Regions from separate parts of the Pantoea sp. X-Soil-TKNS-1211 genome, predicted to be linked through region 1. Evidence: predicted binding sites of a transcription regulator. Region 1 holds the regulator's gene; each other region holds the start of a gene.
What was found. The regulator LexA, encoded in region 1, represses DNA repair genes until DNA is damaged. The targets are predictions, from matches to a motif close to TNCTGTATGTACATACAGNA.
Positions count from the first base shown of each region.

Region 1 (5,301 bases):
ACTGCGTCTGATGGCCGAAAAGAATGGATCGATCAGCGCCTATGATTTGCTGGATCAGCTGCGGATCAGTGAACCCCAGGCAAAACCGCCGACGATTTATCGTGCGCTGGATTTCCTGCTGGAGCAGGGATTTATCCACCGTGTGGAATCCAATAACAGTTATGTGGTTTGCCATCATTTCAATGAACCGGCACACACCTCAGTCATGCTGGTGTGTGATCGTTGTGCTGCGGTCAGTGAAAAACACGCACATGGTGTGGAAAAGATCATTGCTGGCCTGGCTGAACAAGCAAGTTTTGCCCTACGCCACAGCGTAATTGAAGCACATGGGCTGTGTGAAAACTGTGTCGAAGTGGAAGCCTGTACGCATCACGAAAGCTGCGATCACGATCATCAGGTGGAGAGTAAAAAGCGGGGTAAAAAAGGATAGAGGGCACATCCCTGTGCCAGCCCGATCTTCACGATCGGAGGGCAGGAGCATCGTCCTTAAACGGGTCCGTTACCAGTGATAATCCTTGTTGTGACTTTCCCAGTCTTTAACTTCTCGCTCGGCCTGATCTTTTGCGTAGCCGTAGCGTTCCTGAATTTTACCCACAAGCTGATCGCGTTTACCTTCAATGACCGTCATATCGTCATCCGTCAGCTTGCCCCATTTTTCTTTCACTTTCCCTTTGAATTGTTTCCAGTTTCCGCTCACTTCGTCTTTGTTCATAACCCTTCTCCATGTCATGCAGAGTGATGGTAGTGGAATACCCAATCCCCAGTGGGTAAAACCAACATAACGCGCTACTCATTCGCGCTGATAAGGATAATTATAGTAGACAATGAATAATAGTTAGCACACTTACAGATTATTCTGTATCCAGAGTCTCATTGTTCGTGAGTCGCAAACCAACTGTCAGCACGCCAGTGGCGATGCCAAATCCACCACAGCGTTAGCCCGCGCATTGCCAGAAATACCGTCACCGCCAGCCATAACCCATGATTACCCAGCCAGGGGAGCGTCAGTAAAGACAGACCATAACCGAGCGCCGCCAACGCCATACTGTTACGCATTTCCCGGCCGCGCGTCGCACCGATAAACATGCCATCCAACAGGTAGCACCACACGCCCACTAACGGCATTACCACCTGCCACATCAGGTAGCGATCGGCCACTTCCCGTAGTTCTTCCAGCGAAGTCAGCAGCGCTACGATATGTGCGCCAAATAACGCATAGATCACCGCAAACACCAGTGCCACCAGGCCCGCCTGGCGGCAGGCTGCGTGCCAAATCAGCAATAATCGGCTGCGGTCTTTCGCTCCGACCGCTTCACCAGAACAAGCCTCTACTGCATACGCGAAACCATCCAGTGCGTAAGCGGTGAAAGTCAGGAACATCAACAGAACGGCATTGACCGCCACCACATCCGGGCCGATACGCGCGCCGAATATCGTCAGTGACGCAAAACAGATTTGGACCAGGAAAGAGCGCAACATAATGTCGCGGTTGAGGTGAAACAGGCGAGCAGCATCACCGCGCCAACTCTCCTTCAGCAAGGAGAAATCAATACCGCGCAGCTTCAATACCCGTGCCACCATCCATAATCCGACAGCAAGGGTGACGTATTCTGCCAGTGCCGTTGCCGCCGCCGCGCCCGCCACTCCCCAGCGCAGACCCAGAACAAACGCCAGATCCAACAGGATATTGACCAAATTCCCCACCACCAGCAGCACCACTGGCGCACGCGCATATTGCACGCCCAATAACCAACCGAGGATCACCAGGTTCGCCAGCGTGGCGGGAGCACTGAGCCAGCGAATCTGGATAAAGAGTTGTGCCTGCTGCTGAATCACGAGGCTCCCTCCCATTAGCACCGCGGCCAGATTGCTGACAGGCGTGCGCAGCAAAATAAATAGCACCCCGGCCACCAACGCGATTAGCAGCGGTTGGATGAGCGCCCGTGCCAGTGCCGTTTTATCGCCCGCGCCAAAAGCCTGGGCGGTTAACCCGGTCGTGCTCATACGCAGAAACAGCAGCAGCATAAAGATGAAACTGGTCGCCGTGGTGCCTACTGCCACGCCACCGAGATATATGGGGCTATCGAGATGCCCAATGACGGCGGTATCAACCACGCCCAACAGCGGAATGGTGATATTGGAGAGGATCATAGGCAGCGCCAGCCGCCAGAGTGCTTTATCAGAGGAGGAAAACAGCTGCATCAGCCCATCCCGGTTTGCTGCACAACAGTCTGGTCAGAAAATGATACTACGGCAGCGTAGGAAGGCTGCCGTAGCGGGGGGGAATTAAGGTATCAGAGCCACTCACCGTTGCGCACAATGCCAACCGCCAGCCCTTCCACCGTCAGAGACTGCTCACGGGTATCGACAACAATCGGCTGGAAGTCACTGTTTTCCGGCAGAAGTTGCACAATCGCGCCCTGCTTTTTCCAGCGTTTTACCGTCACTTCGTCGTCAATACGCGCCACCACAACCTGGCCGTTCCGCACTTCCTGCGTTTTGTGTACCGCCAACAGATCACCATCCATAATGCCGATATCTTTCATCGACATGCCGCTAACGCGTAGCAGGAAATCCGCAGTGGGTTTGAACAGGTTAGCATCGACCTGGTAGTGCGCTTCAATGTGTTCCTGCGCCAGCAAAGGTTCACCCGCAGCGACACGGCCAATCAATGGCAGCCCCTCGCTGGCTTCTTCTTCCATTAATAAGCGAATACCGCGCGAAGCGCCGGAGACGATTTCAATCACGCCTTTGCGCGCGAGTGCTTTCAGGTGTTCTTCTGCCGCATTAGGTGAGCGGAAGCCCAGTTGCGCAGCAATTTCCGCACGCGTTGGCGGCATGCCTGTCTGGTTAATATGGTCGCGAATCAGGTCATAGACCTGTTGCTGCCTGCTGGTTAATGCTTTCATCCCGCCCCCTGGTTGTTTATACAGTCGCTGTGAGTATATACAGGTATTGGCGAAATGAAAACCAAAACTGAGGGAAAAATCAGCGAGTTGATGATCTCGGAATCCTTATCGCAAATGTGACCAAAGCAGCGCGATCCAGACAAACAACGCCAGTAAGATAGCCAGTAAGACGGCAGCTGATCCCATATCTTTCGCACGGCCCGCCAGAGGATGACGCTCCTGACCAATACGGTCGACCACCGCTTCAATAGCACTGTTCAGGATTTCCACAATGACCACCAGCACCACGGAACCAATCATTAGTACGCGGGAGATGGCATCAACATCCAGCCAGCACGCCACTATAATTGCTACTAACGCGGCAATGGCTTCCTGGCGAAACGCCGCCTCATGCGACCAGGCTGCGCGCAATCCCTGCCAGGAATAACCGGCTGCTTTAACTATCCTGAGAATACCGGTGACGTTTTTTGCCATGTCGTTGAACCCTTTACTCGTTTTGACGTCAATGTCTGGGCAGCCAGAGATGGTGCAGCCACAGATCTTCGCGGCACTTTCTGGTATGCTTGCCGCGCTTTGCTAACAAGAGGCTTGAAGTTGTCTATGTCAGGTTGGCGTAAACTTTATTATAAATTATTGAATTTACCACTCTCCATTTTGGTAAAGAGTAAGGCCATTCCCGCCGATCCCGTGTCCGAGCATGGGCTGGATCCGACGCGGCCGATCCTGTATGTGCTGCCTTATGATTCCAAGGCCGATCTGCTCACGCTGCGTTCGCAGTGTCTGAAACACGATCTGCCTGATCCGCTCGCACCGCTGGAAATAGACGGCGCTTTGCTGCCGCGTCACGTGTTTATCCACGATGGACCACGCGTGTTCCCGTATTTCGTGCCGAGCATGGAGTCCGTGAAGTTGTTTCACGACTACCTCGATCTGCATCGCAGCAATCCGGAGCTGGATGTACAGATGCTGCCGGTGTCGGTGATGTTTGGCCGTGCGCCAGGACGTGAAGTTCAGGGGGAATCCACTCCTCACCTGCGTATTCTCAACGGTGTGCAGAAGTTCTTCGCCATTCTCTGGCATGGCCGCGACAGCTTTGTGCGCTTCTCGCCGACCGTTTCGCTGCGCCAGATGGCGACCGAACACGGTACGGATAAGTCAATCGCCCAAAAACTGGCGCGGGTGGCACGGATTCACTTTGCGCGTCAGCGTCTGGCTGCCATTGGCCCGAGTTTGCCTGCCCGTCAGGATCTGTTTAATAAGCTGCTGCAATCCAAAGCGATTGAAAAAGCGGTGGAAGATGAGGCACGCAGCAAAAAGATCTCACACGAGAAGGCACAACAAAACGCCGTCGAATTGATGGAAGAGATTGCCGCCGATTTCTCATATGAAGCGATTCGCGTTACCGACCGCGTCATGGGTTGGATGTGGAGTCGCCTCTATCAAGGGATCAACGTGAATGGCGGTGAACGTGTGCGTCAGCTGGCACAGGATGGACATGAGATTGTCTATGTCCCCTGCCATCGCAGTCATATGGATTACCTGCTGCTCTCTTACGTGCTCTACCACCAGGGACTGGTGCCGCCACACATCGCTGCGGGTATCAACCTGAATTTCTGGCCCGCCGGGCCGATTTTCCGTCGTCTCGGGGCGTTCTTTATTCGCCGTACGTTTAAAGGCAACAAGCTCTACTCCACCGTTTTCCGCGAATATCTGGGCGAGTTGTTCAATCGCGGCTACTCGGTTGAATACTTCGTGGAAGGCGGCCGCTCACGTACGGGGCGTTTGTTGGACCCGAAAACCGGCACCCTGTCGATGACGTTACAGGCCTTGCTGCGCGGCAGCAGCCGTCCAATCACCTTCGTGCCGATTTATATTGGCTATGAACATGTGATGGAAGTCGGCACCTACGCCAAAGAACTGCGCGGTGCCGCGAAAGAGAAAGAAGGCTTTATCCAGATGGTGCGTGGCCTGCGTAAGCTGCGTAATCTTGGTCAGGGCTATGTGAACTTCGGTGAGCCACTGCCGCTGGTAAACTATCTGAACAAACACGTACCAGAATGGCGTGAAGCGATCGATCCAATCGAACCCCAGCGTCAGGCCTGGATGACACCCGCCGTAAATGACATCGCTAACCGCCTGATGGTGCGGATTAACGATGCCGGTGCTGCCAACGCCATGAACCTGTGCGTCACCGCGCTGCTGGCTTCTCGTCAACGTTCACTGACGCGCGAACAACTGATTGAGCAACTGGAGTGCTACACCCAGCTGCTGCGCAATGTGCCCTACTCACCGGAAGCCACGGTGCCGGATCTCAGCGCTGAATCCCTGCTGGATCACGCAATGGGCATGAATAAGTTTGAGACCGAGCAGGACAATATCGGCGACATCATCA
Region 1 covers NZ_AP035953.1:364,320-369,620, reverse strand. Annotated here, with positions in the region: gene zur (zinc uptake transcriptional repressor Zur) at 1-430, shown strand, start outside; gene AC6I8W_RS01620 (CsbD family protein) at 500-712, opposite strand; gene dinF (MATE family efflux transporter DinF) at 871-2,202, opposite strand; gene lexA (transcriptional repressor LexA) at 2,295-2,909, opposite strand; gene AC6I8W_RS01605 (diacylglycerol kinase) at 3,015-3,383, opposite strand; gene plsB (glycerol-3-phosphate 1-O-acyltransferase PlsB) at 3,510-5,301, shown strand, end outside.

Region 2 (5,301 bases), 590 kb from region 1:
CTGCCACTCACCCATGCACACCACGCCGGTATCAGGGATGGCACCGGCATCGGAACCCGCTTCCGGGCTGGTCAGGGCAAAGCACGGGATTTCATCACCACGCGCCAGACGTGGCAGATAATGATCTTTCTGCTCATCGGTGCCGTAATGTTGCAGCAGTTCACCAGGGCCGAGGGAGTTCGGTACGCCAACGGTGATCGCCAGAATTCCCGACACTCCAGCCAGTTTTTGCAGCACGCGCGCCTGAGCGTAAGCGGAGAATTCGAGGCCGCCGTACTCTTTTTTGATGATCATGGCGAAGAAGCGATGTTCTTTCAGATACGCCCATAGCTCCGGCGGCAGATCGGCCAGTTCGTGGGTGATCTGAAAATCGTTCGCCATGCGACAGGCTTCTTCCACCGGGCCGTCAAGGAAAGTCTGTTCCTCTTCTGTCAGACGCGGCTGCGGATAGTTATGCAGCTTTTGCCAATCCGGCTTGCCACGAAACAGATCGCCTTCCCACCAGGTGGTGCCCGCATCAATCGCCTCTTTTTCGGTACGCGACATTGGCGGCATCACTTTCTGAAAGCTATGCAGCATCGGTTTGGAAAACATGCTGCGACGCATGGCTGGCAGGTTAAACGGCAACAGAATGATAGCGAGAGGCAGCAGCAGCCACGGTGTCCACAGCCCGCTGAGGGCCAGCGCGGCGGTCCACAGCAGCAGCAGGGCACTGCTCAGTCGCAGGGAAAGTTGATGATAGAAGAGGGCGCTAATCAATATCAGCGTCGCAACGATTGAGGCAACCAGCATAATGAACCGCTCCGTAAGTTGTAAGAGGTCTGACCTGTTATGTATAGAGGTTTAGAGCAGCAGCGAAAATTTAGCAATCTGTTTACAACGCAATTACAACCAAACTCACAAAATCATCGTGGCAGCTTGATCTGACACATAGCCCGATGCTTTTTCCTGTCTGGCGTCAGGTCTGGGTGCTTTGCGCCTTAACGCCATTCCGTTAAACTTGCGGAGTCAATCTTTCCTCTAAAGGACATCCCTATGTATCAGGACATTATCCGGTCAGAACTTAATGAAGCCGCCGATACGCTTCATTCCTTCCTCAGCAATGAAGCCAATATCCACGCCATTCAGCGCGCAGCGGTGATGCTGGCGGACAGCTTTAAGGCGGGCGGCAAAGTTCTCTCCTGTGGTAACGGCGGCTCGCACTGCGATGCCATGCACTTCGCCGAAGAGTTGACCGGACGCTACCGTGAAAACCGTCCTGGCTATCCGGCCATCGCCATCTCCGACGTCAGCCACCTCTCGTGCGTCAGCAATGATTTTGGCTACGATTACGTGTTTTCACGTTATATCGAAGCGGTAGGTCGTGCTGGCGATGTGCTGCTGGGGATTTCTACCTCCGGCAACTCCGCTAACATCATCAAAGCGGTGGAAGCCGCACGTGCGCAGGGCATGAAGGTCATCACTCTGACTGGCAAAGACGGCGGCAAAATGGCCGGTACAGCGGATATCGAAATCCGTGTGCCACATTTTGGCTACGCCGACCGCATCCAGGAGATTCACATCAAGGTGATCCATATCCTGATGCTGCTGATTGAAAAAGAGATGGTGAAGTAAGTCGTGGCTTCTCCTCCCGCGTCAGTGGGAGGATTTTACTAAGGCGGTAGCTATGTGCGAATTGCTCGGGATGAGTGCCAATGTCCCTACGGATATCTGTTTCAGTTTTACCGGTCTGGTGCAGCGGGGCGGCGGAACCGGGCCGCACAAAGATGGCTGGGGCATCACCTTTTACGAAGATAAAGGATGTCGCACCTTTAAAGATCCGCTGCCAAGCTTTAACTCGCCGATTGCCCGTCTGGTGCAGGAGTACCCGATCAAATCACACTCGGTGGTGGCCCATATCCGTCAGGCAAATCGCGGTGAAGTGTCGCTGGAAAACACCCATCCGTTCACCCGTGAGCTGTGGGGCCGTAACTGGACCTATGCCCACAACGGTCAGTTGAAGGGGTATCGCAATATGGATACCGGCCATTTCCGTCCAATAGGCGAGACTGACAGTGAAAAAGCCTTTTGCTGGATCCTGCACAAACTCACTTCGCGTTATCCGCGTACGCCGGGTAACTGGCCTGCGGTGTTCCGCTATATCGCCGAGTTGGCGGCAGAGCTGCGGCAGAAAGGCGTGTTTAATATGCTGCTGTCGGACGGACGTTATCTGATGGCGTTCTGTTCCACCAATCTGTTTTGGATCACCCGCCGCGCGCCCTTTGGTAAAGCGAAGTTGCTGGATCAGGATGTTGAAATTGATTTTCAGCAGCAGACCACGCCGCAGGATGTGGTGACCGTGATTGCCACGCAGCCGTTGACGGGAAATGAAACCTGGCACCGGATAGTGCCAGGCGAGTGGGTATTATTTTGCCTGGGAGAGCGCCAGGAATGATTTTGACGCAGCGTCTGGCGCGGTCATCACCGCCGGACTGCTGTTCACCGCATACTGGCCGGTGGCGGTCACGTTGACCGTCGGTGGCTGGTGGTACTTCTCAAAGTACGCATAGCCCGGCTGCAACTGACGCCAGAAGCTGGCATAGGTGGAGTAGCGATGACGCTGCATATTGCTGTCGGTCATACGGAACGGGAAGATGCTCAGGGCGATCTCTTGCTGGCCGTTACGCAGCGCCGCGTTCACATAGGTATAAATCTCGTCCATGTAGGCGTTGGTCATGGCATAGCAGCCAATTGACTTACAGTCGCCATGAATCATCAGATATTTGCCGTTGTAACCATTGTCACGGTCAAATTGATTCGGGAAACCGGTATTGATCGCGCGATAATAGTGGCTATCCGGTTTTAACTGATTCAGCTTGACGCTATAAAAACCTTCCGGACTTTTAAAATCACCCTCACGGCGTTTTGGCCCCAAACCGCCTGAGAAATTACAAATGCGGTAGCTATCCAGCAGACGATATTCATTACCGATCTTGCCGTACAGTTCCAGCGTTCGTTCTTCCTTGAAAATCTGAATATAAACCGGCGTGCCAAGTAATTGTTTTTTTAGTTCTTTACTGACCGGAGCCTGGGGGTTAACTGGCTCTGGCGTCATTGCCCAGCTAAGGACCGGCATAACAATCATCGCAAGGAATAATGCGATTCTGCCCATTCTGTGTGTACCTTGAAGTGAAGAAGAACTCTGACGCATAACGTCTCTGTATTGCATTATCGGAAATATCCGCTATCGCAGCGCAACATTAACATTGTCTGGCGTTTAATCAAGCCGGTGGCTGAGAAAATAGCCATTTCTCAATGGGATTACGGCCATAAATTTGTAAACTTTAATGCTGCCGCCGACAAATATTGCTGAACGCTTACGATGCTGTATACTTATCCAGTATTCGGAGGGGGTATGCGTAAGATCATTCATGTCGATATGGACTGCTTCTTCGCGGCAGTTGAAATGCGCGATGATCCCTCTTTGCGTGATATCCCCATTGCCATTGGTGGCAGCCGGGTACAACGTGGCGTCATCAGCACCGCCAACTATCCGGCGCGCGAATATGGCGTACGCAGCGCGATGCCTACCGCCATGGCGCTGAAACTCTGCCCCCATCTGCGCCTGCTACCCGGACGATTCGAAGCCTATAAAGAAGCCTCGCGTCAGATCCGCACCATTTTTGCCCGTTATACCACATTAATTGAGCCGCTTTCGCTCGATGAAGCTTACCTCGATGTGACCGATAGCCCACATTGCCAGGGTTCCGCCACCTTGATGGCGCAAGCGATCCGTGCCGAGATCTGGCGGGAAACGCAGCTCACCGCGTCAGCAGGTATCGCGCCAATTAAGTTTCTCGCCAAAATCGCTTCTGATTTGAACAAGCCTAACGGCCAGTTCGTCATCACACCGCAGGCGATGCCGGATTTTCTGCTGACGCTGCCGCTCGGCAAAATTCCGGGGGTGGGCAAAGTGTCGGCGAAGAAACTGGAGGAGATGGGGCTGCTAACCTGCGGCGATGTGCAACAAACCGATCTGGCACGTCTGCTTAAACGCTTCGGTAAATTTGGGCGTGTGCTGTGGGAGCGCAGTCACGGCGTTGATGAGCGTGGCGTGGTGGTGGAGCGGGAACGCAAATCTCTCGGCGTGGAACGTACACTGATGGAAGATATTCATAGCTGGGAGCAGTGCCTGGAGATTATTGATTATCTGTACGAGGAGCTGGATCGTCGTCTGACGCGGATTCGCCCGGATAAACTGATCGCCCGCCAGGGGGTGAAGCTGAAGTTTAGTGATTTCCAACTGACTACCCAGGAGCATATCTGGCCGGTGCTGAATAAAGAGGACATGATCGCAGTGGCGCGCAAAACCTGGGACGAACGCCGCGGCGGACGAGGTGTCAGGCTGGTGGGATTGCATGTCACGCTGGTGAATCCACAGCTGGAAAGGCAGTTGTTATTGGGTCTGTAGCGGCGCGATGTCAGAAAAACCCGCGCGATAAATCGCGCCGCTACCATCATGGGTTATTTTTTCGCGTACTTCGCTTCCAGCGTGGCGAACCACGGGGCAACGAAATCGTTGTTTTCGCCCCAACCTGGAATGATTTTGTTCAGTGATGCCACATTCACCGCGCCTTGCTGGCTGTTCAGCTGCTGCTGTGAAATTGCCGAGGCTTTAAACTCGTAGCTGGCAGGGGTGGCTTCACCGGCGATTTTATTCGCCACCAGGCGCATATTCACCGCACCAATGGTTTTCGGATCGACCGCTACCGTCTGCACCCACGGGCTGTTCTTCTCGTGCATCAGTTGCAGGTCCTGGTTGGAGACGTCAATGCTATACAGCTTGATCTCGGTACGGCCATTCTCCTGCAACGCCTTGTAAGCCCCCTGGCTGAAGGCATCCCACGAACCCCAGATAGCATCAATCTTGCCTTTCGGGTACTTCGCCAGAATCGCGCCAATTTTGTTAGCGGTGTCGCCCTGGACGTCAGAAGAGACCGCACCAATCGACTCCAGCTGGTGGATACCTGGATTTTCTTTCAGCAGTTTTTCATACACCACCTGGCGACGATCCATCGCCGGGAAGCCACCGACCCACAGCTTGACGATATTCGCCTTGCCATTGAAATCTTTGATCATCTGACCGAGTGACTCTCGCGCCAGAGACGCGTCATTTTGTGCCGTTGTCGTCACGCCGTTGACCGGGGTATCCACTGGGGTATCAAACACCGACAGCTTAATCCCGGCATCGGCAATACGTTTCACCAGCGCGGTGGAGTAGGGTTCTTTACCGTGGGACAGGATGATGCCGTCATACTTCTG
Region 2 covers NZ_AP035953.1:957,827-963,127, forward strand. Annotated here, with positions in the region: gene fadE (acyl-CoA dehydrogenase FadE) at 1-792, opposite strand, end outside; gene lpcA (D-sedoheptulose 7-phosphate isomerase) at 1,036-1,614, shown strand; gene AC6I8W_RS04310 (class II glutamine amidotransferase) at 1,667-2,434, shown strand; gene dpaA (peptidoglycan meso-diaminopimelic acid protein amidase) at 2,405-3,151, opposite strand; gene dinB (DNA polymerase IV) at 3,395-4,450, shown strand; gene AC6I8W_RS04325 (sugar ABC transporter substrate-binding protein) at 4,504-5,301, opposite strand, start outside.
Region 2: dinB (DNA polymerase IV) is a predicted target of LexA. The motif match lies at 3,363-3,382, and genes of this name have one in related genera.

Region 3 (5,301 bases), 1.1 Mb from region 1:
GATGCGGAATACCTTCATAGACCGAAAGCTCCAGCATTTTCGGGTCGATCATGATAAAGCGCACTTCTTCCGGGGTAGCTTTATACAACATGCTGATGATCATGGCGTTCACGCCAACCGATTTCCCCGAGCCGGTGGTACCCGCCACCAGTAAATGCGGCATTTTTGCCAGGTCTGCCACCACCGGCTGACCGGCAATATCTTTACCCAGCACCACTGCCAACGGAGAAGGATTGTCGCGGAATTTAGCGCAATCCAGCACTTCACGCAGATAAACCGTCTGTCGATGTTTGTTCGGCAACTCCAGACCAACATAAGGTTTGCCCGGAATCACCTCCACCACGCGCACTGCAACCGCCGAAAGTGAACGGGCCAGGTCACGAGACAGGTTGGAGATACGCGCGGCTTTGACGCCAGGTGCAAGATCCAGTTCAAAGCGGGTGATCACCGGCCCGGGTGAAATTCCCACCACTTCGGCCTTCACACGGTAATCAGCAAGGCGTGCTTCCACCAGACGCGCCGTTTGCTCCAGCGCAAACATATCCACCGGCTCCTCTTCCGCCGGTGGCGGCGTCAGCAGGTCCAGCGTTGGCAGCGGCGTAGAGGGCCGCTCCAGTGGCTGTTCATGGCGCACCAGGAATGGATGGAACAAGCTATCGTGCACCGATTTTTCTGGTTTCGCTTCCTCAACCGGCTCCTCTTCAGCGGCCGACCACGGGCTGCTCTGCTCATCAAAGGACGGCACCGTCTCTGGTTCTGGCTGCGGCGTAACTGGCTGTTGCCATTGCGCAGGCGCAGAGACTTCAGGTTCCGGCGTTGCCGCAATGGTAAACAACGGCTCGCTCGGACTGTCATCCACCAAATCTTTCATTGGGGAGAAATCAAAGGCTGATGACGTGTCGAGATTAAATACCGGACCCTCATCAGGTTCAGCTTCTCTTCCTGCCTGGTAACGTTGTTGCTGCTGATCCGCAAACTGGCGAGCCAGCTGCGCCTGCTGCAACGCGTCTTCGTCTTCTGCTTCGGTATGCCAGCTATCGCCATAACGCTGTTGTTGTTGCGACTGGAAGGCGTCACGCAATTGCGCTTCCTGCAACGTGGCAGCATCCTCGGTCGCGAGGGGATCCAACGCCGGTGCGTCATGCTGCTCTGACTCTTTCGCTTTCTCTTCTGCCATCCGCTGTGACGGTAGTTTGATGCCATAAGAGGCCAGCTCACGACGCGTAGGCAGTTTCACCGGATTCGGACGCGGCAGTTCCGGGCCAATACCTTGTTTAACCTGAGGGTTGTAATCACGCTCCGGCACCACATCGAATGCCGGTGTATAAGGCGCGCTGGATGCCGCTGCTTTTACCGCTCCGGTGGCCAGCGCCACACTGGCGGTGGTATTCAGCGCAGACGGAGCCTGGGCCGCATCCTGCCAGTTGCCCATTCTCGGACCATCATCTTCGTCAACCGGGGCAAACGATGACGTCTCAGCGGGGACTTCAAAACGGTATAACGGCGGTGATGGCGGTGTTTCGGTAACCACTGGCGTTGCAGGTGCTGGCGGGACAACCGCCGTAGGCTGGACCGGCTGCACTACCGGCTGCGCAGCAGCAGGGACAACGGGGGCGGCCACTGTCGGTTGTACGGCTACCGGTTCCTGACGGGCCGCTTCGCTGCTCATCGTAATGGCAGCAGCCGTCGCAGCACTGGCTTGCGCCAGCAAGAGGTCGTCCGCGTCATCATCGACTCTGCGCGGTTTGGTCAGCAGCACATCATCGTCATCAGACGTTGCAGCACGCAGCGGAGGCACGGCCTCATCTGCCTGCTGGTGCTCGTCCTCATATTCATCCTCTTCCTGCCAGGGTTCATCCTGACGCGAGCGATTGCTGGCAAAGGTCAGCACCCCCATCACCACACCACCGATTCTTTCGGCAATCGTCAACCATGACCAGCCAGTGTAGAGGGTGATCCCTGCCGCCCAGACACACAGCAGTGTTAAAGTGCCACCTGCGGAGCTGAACCAGGGTGACATTGCGTTGCTGATCAGGCTACCGATCACGCCGCCGGAGGCGAAATACCAGATGTCGTCTGCGTTAAGCGCTGCCAGACCACAGGTGGTTACCACCAGTGCCAACACGCCAATCAGGCGTAGCCCCACGGCAAAGTAATCGATGTAGTCGTGGCGATCGCGCTGGCGGAAGGTGATCCAACACAAACCAAGAATGACCGGAGGAATGGCGTAGGCCATCACGCCGAAGATAAACAGCAAGGTGTCGGCCAGCCATGCGCCCACGCTGCCACCCAAATTATGGATAGGCTCGTGCCACGCCGTTTGCGACCAACTGGGATCGGAAGGGTTAAAACTGACCAACGAAACCATCAGATAGATGGCAAACAAGGCCACAAGGATAAGCAACGCTTCAAGCAGCCGACGTCCGCTGCTCAGCGGTTGTAATGAAACGTCTTTGTCTTCTGTATATTCCTGGCTCAAGAGAACTCTCCAGGTGCCTGTAAATTAAGAAGGCAACAGCGCCGGGCTAGCCCGACGCTGGTCCTGTATGAATTCACAGGAGTGTACCGAAATCCTGCAAGTTTTGCACCTGCCCTGCATTAACGAGTTTTGATCACCAGCCGATTGCTCTGTTTGACCTCTTCCATTACCACATAGGTGCGGGTGTCGTTTACGCCCGGCAGGCGCAGCAAGGTTTCACCCAGCAGTTTGCGATAGGCTGACATATCCGGCACACGGGTTTTCAGCAGATAGTCAAAGTCACCGGAAACGAGGTGACACTCTTGAGTTTCCTCAAGTTTTTGCACGGCGGCGTTAAATTGCTCAAACACATCTGGCGCACCACGATTCAGAGTAATCTCAACAAATACCAGCAACGAGGCGTCGAGATAGTGCGGGTTGAGCTGTGCGGTATAGCCAAGAATGAAACCCTGACGTTCCAGCCGACGAACACGCTCAAGACACGGCGTTGGCGATAGTCCAACACGTTTCGAAAGCTCGACATTGGAAATACGACCGTCTTTCTGCAATTCATTCAGAATGTTTCTGTCGATACGGTCCAGATCTTTTCCGGGGCGCTTCTTATTGTCTACCATTATTATTGTCTCTCTTAATTCCTTCCCTTAACCTGCCTCACCCTGAAAACATTCATTGTTCAGGGCCTTAACTCGAAGTGAAGACGATAAGCCTGTGCAGTAATGCGACCATCCGTATGACGCATGTTGTCTGTCCACATCATGCGTCACTACCAATGTCAGACTGTTTAAATCTGGCGAAACAAACCAAAACAGGTATGAAATTCTGTTTTGTATCGCTAAATCTTCTTTGCTTCTCACAATGTTTTCGCAAATGCGCAGGCGATTGTCAAAGTAAAACATCCAAATTCAGTACAAGATGCCAGATAGAGTGCTGGGTTCCTGTTTTCTAATGAGATTTTTTATACAACTGCACCACTAATTACCGAGCATTGCCCCCTTTTGGCGCAATCCGCGTGCAGAAAGTGTTCTCATCGTCTACGCCGCTTGCAGCGATTGTTAACAAAATTGCTGAAGACTTTTTTTGCGGCGCTATTTTCCCTACAATCGCTGGCTATGTTGTCAGACAAAAAACTGAGGTACACATGAGTACGGCCAAACACAGCAAGCTGCTCATTCTGGGCTCCGGCCCTGCCGGTTACACCGCAGCAGTCTATGCCGCACGCGCTAACCTGAATCCGGTATTGATTACTGGCCTGGAAAAAGGCGGTCAGCTCACTACCACCACCGAAGTGGAGAACTGGCCAGGCGACCCACACGATCTGACAGGTCCATCGCTGATGGAGCGCATGCACGAGCATGCCGAAAAATTTAATACCGAAATCATTTTCGACCATATTCACACCGTCGATTTGCAGAACCGTCCGTTCCGCCTGACGGGTGACAGCGGCGAATACACCGCAGATGCGCTGATCATCGCGACCGGAGCGTCTGCTCGCTATCTCGGCCTGCCGTCAGAAGAAGCGTTCAAAGGCAAAGGTGTGTCTGCCTGCGCCACCTGTGATGGCTTTTTCTATCGTAATCAGAAGGTCGCGGTCATCGGTGGTGGCAACACTGCTGTGGAAGAAGCGCTGTATCTGGCGAATATCGCCGCTGAGGTACACCTGATTCACCGTCGCGACAGCTTCCGCGCAGAGAAAATCCTTATCGACCGCCTGATGGAAAAGGTACGCAACGGCAATATCGTGTTGCATACCGACCGTACGCTGGACGAGGTGGTGGGTGACCAGATGGGCGTCACTGGCCTGAAGCTGCTCTCGACTAAAGGTGAGGCTGCCAAATCGCTGGACGTTGCCGGTCTGTTCGTGGCTATCGGCCACAGCCCCAACACCGCCATCTTTGACGGTCAGCTGGCACTGGAAAATGGTTACATCAAAGTTCAGTCCGGTCTGCACGGCAACGCGACGCAGACCAGCATCCCGGGCGTGTTTGCGGCGGGTGATGTGATGGACCATATCTATCGTCAGGCAATCACTTCGGCAGGCACCGGTTGTATGGCGGCGCTGGATGCCGAACGTTACCTGGATGGTTTGGTTAAGAACGATAAGTAACTTGTTAATAACCTGATCATATTTGCTGAAGGCGACCTGTTTTGGTCGCCTTTTTTATTACCTGCGTGCTACAGTTCATGCGCCTGACGTTGCTGGGGTTTTTACCCCGCAACGGCTTCTCTTCTGAGTCATTGAACGGCTTCGTATGAACAAATCGCGGCAACAGGAACTTATCCGCTGGCTCCGCCAGCAACGTCATCACGGCGCACGCAGTTTGCGCCTGGTTTCTCTATTGGGTTTTGCCAGCGCGCTGGTGATTATTGCCCAAGCCTGGCTGATTGCCACACTACTCCAGGCTCTGATCATCACTCACCAACCTCGCACCGAACTGTGGAGCCAGTTTGCCCTGCTGCTGCTGTGCTTTGTGCTGCGTGCTGCGCTGAATTATGGCCGCGAGATGGCGGGACAGCGTGCCGGGATGGCGATCCGTCGCGCATTACGCCAGCAGGTACTCGATCGCCTGAATACGTTGGGTCCGGCATGGATTCAGGGCAAGCCCGCGGGTAGCTGGGCCACCCTTCTGCTGGAGCAGATTGAGGAGATGCAGGAATATTACGCGCGCTATCTGCCACAGATGTCGCTGGCGGTATTTATTCCCTGCGCCATTTTGGTGGCGATCTTCCCGATAAACTGGGCAGCAGGCCTGATTTTGTTAGTCACTGCGCCGTTGATTCCGGTGTTTATGGCGATGGTCGGAATGGGCGCGGCCGATGCCAAT
Region 3 covers NZ_AP035953.1:1,509,231-1,514,531, reverse strand. Annotated here, with positions in the region: gene AC6I8W_RS07215 (DNA translocase FtsK 4TM domain-containing protein) at 1-2,479, opposite strand, end outside; gene lrp (leucine-responsive transcriptional regulator Lrp) at 2,599-3,093, opposite strand; gene trxB (thioredoxin-disulfide reductase) at 3,618-4,583, shown strand; gene cydD (heme ABC transporter permease/ATP-binding protein CydD) at 4,729-5,301, shown strand, end outside.
Region 3: AC6I8W_RS07215 (DNA translocase FtsK 4TM domain-containing protein) is a predicted target of LexA. The motif match lies at 2,541-2,560, and genes of this name have one in related genera.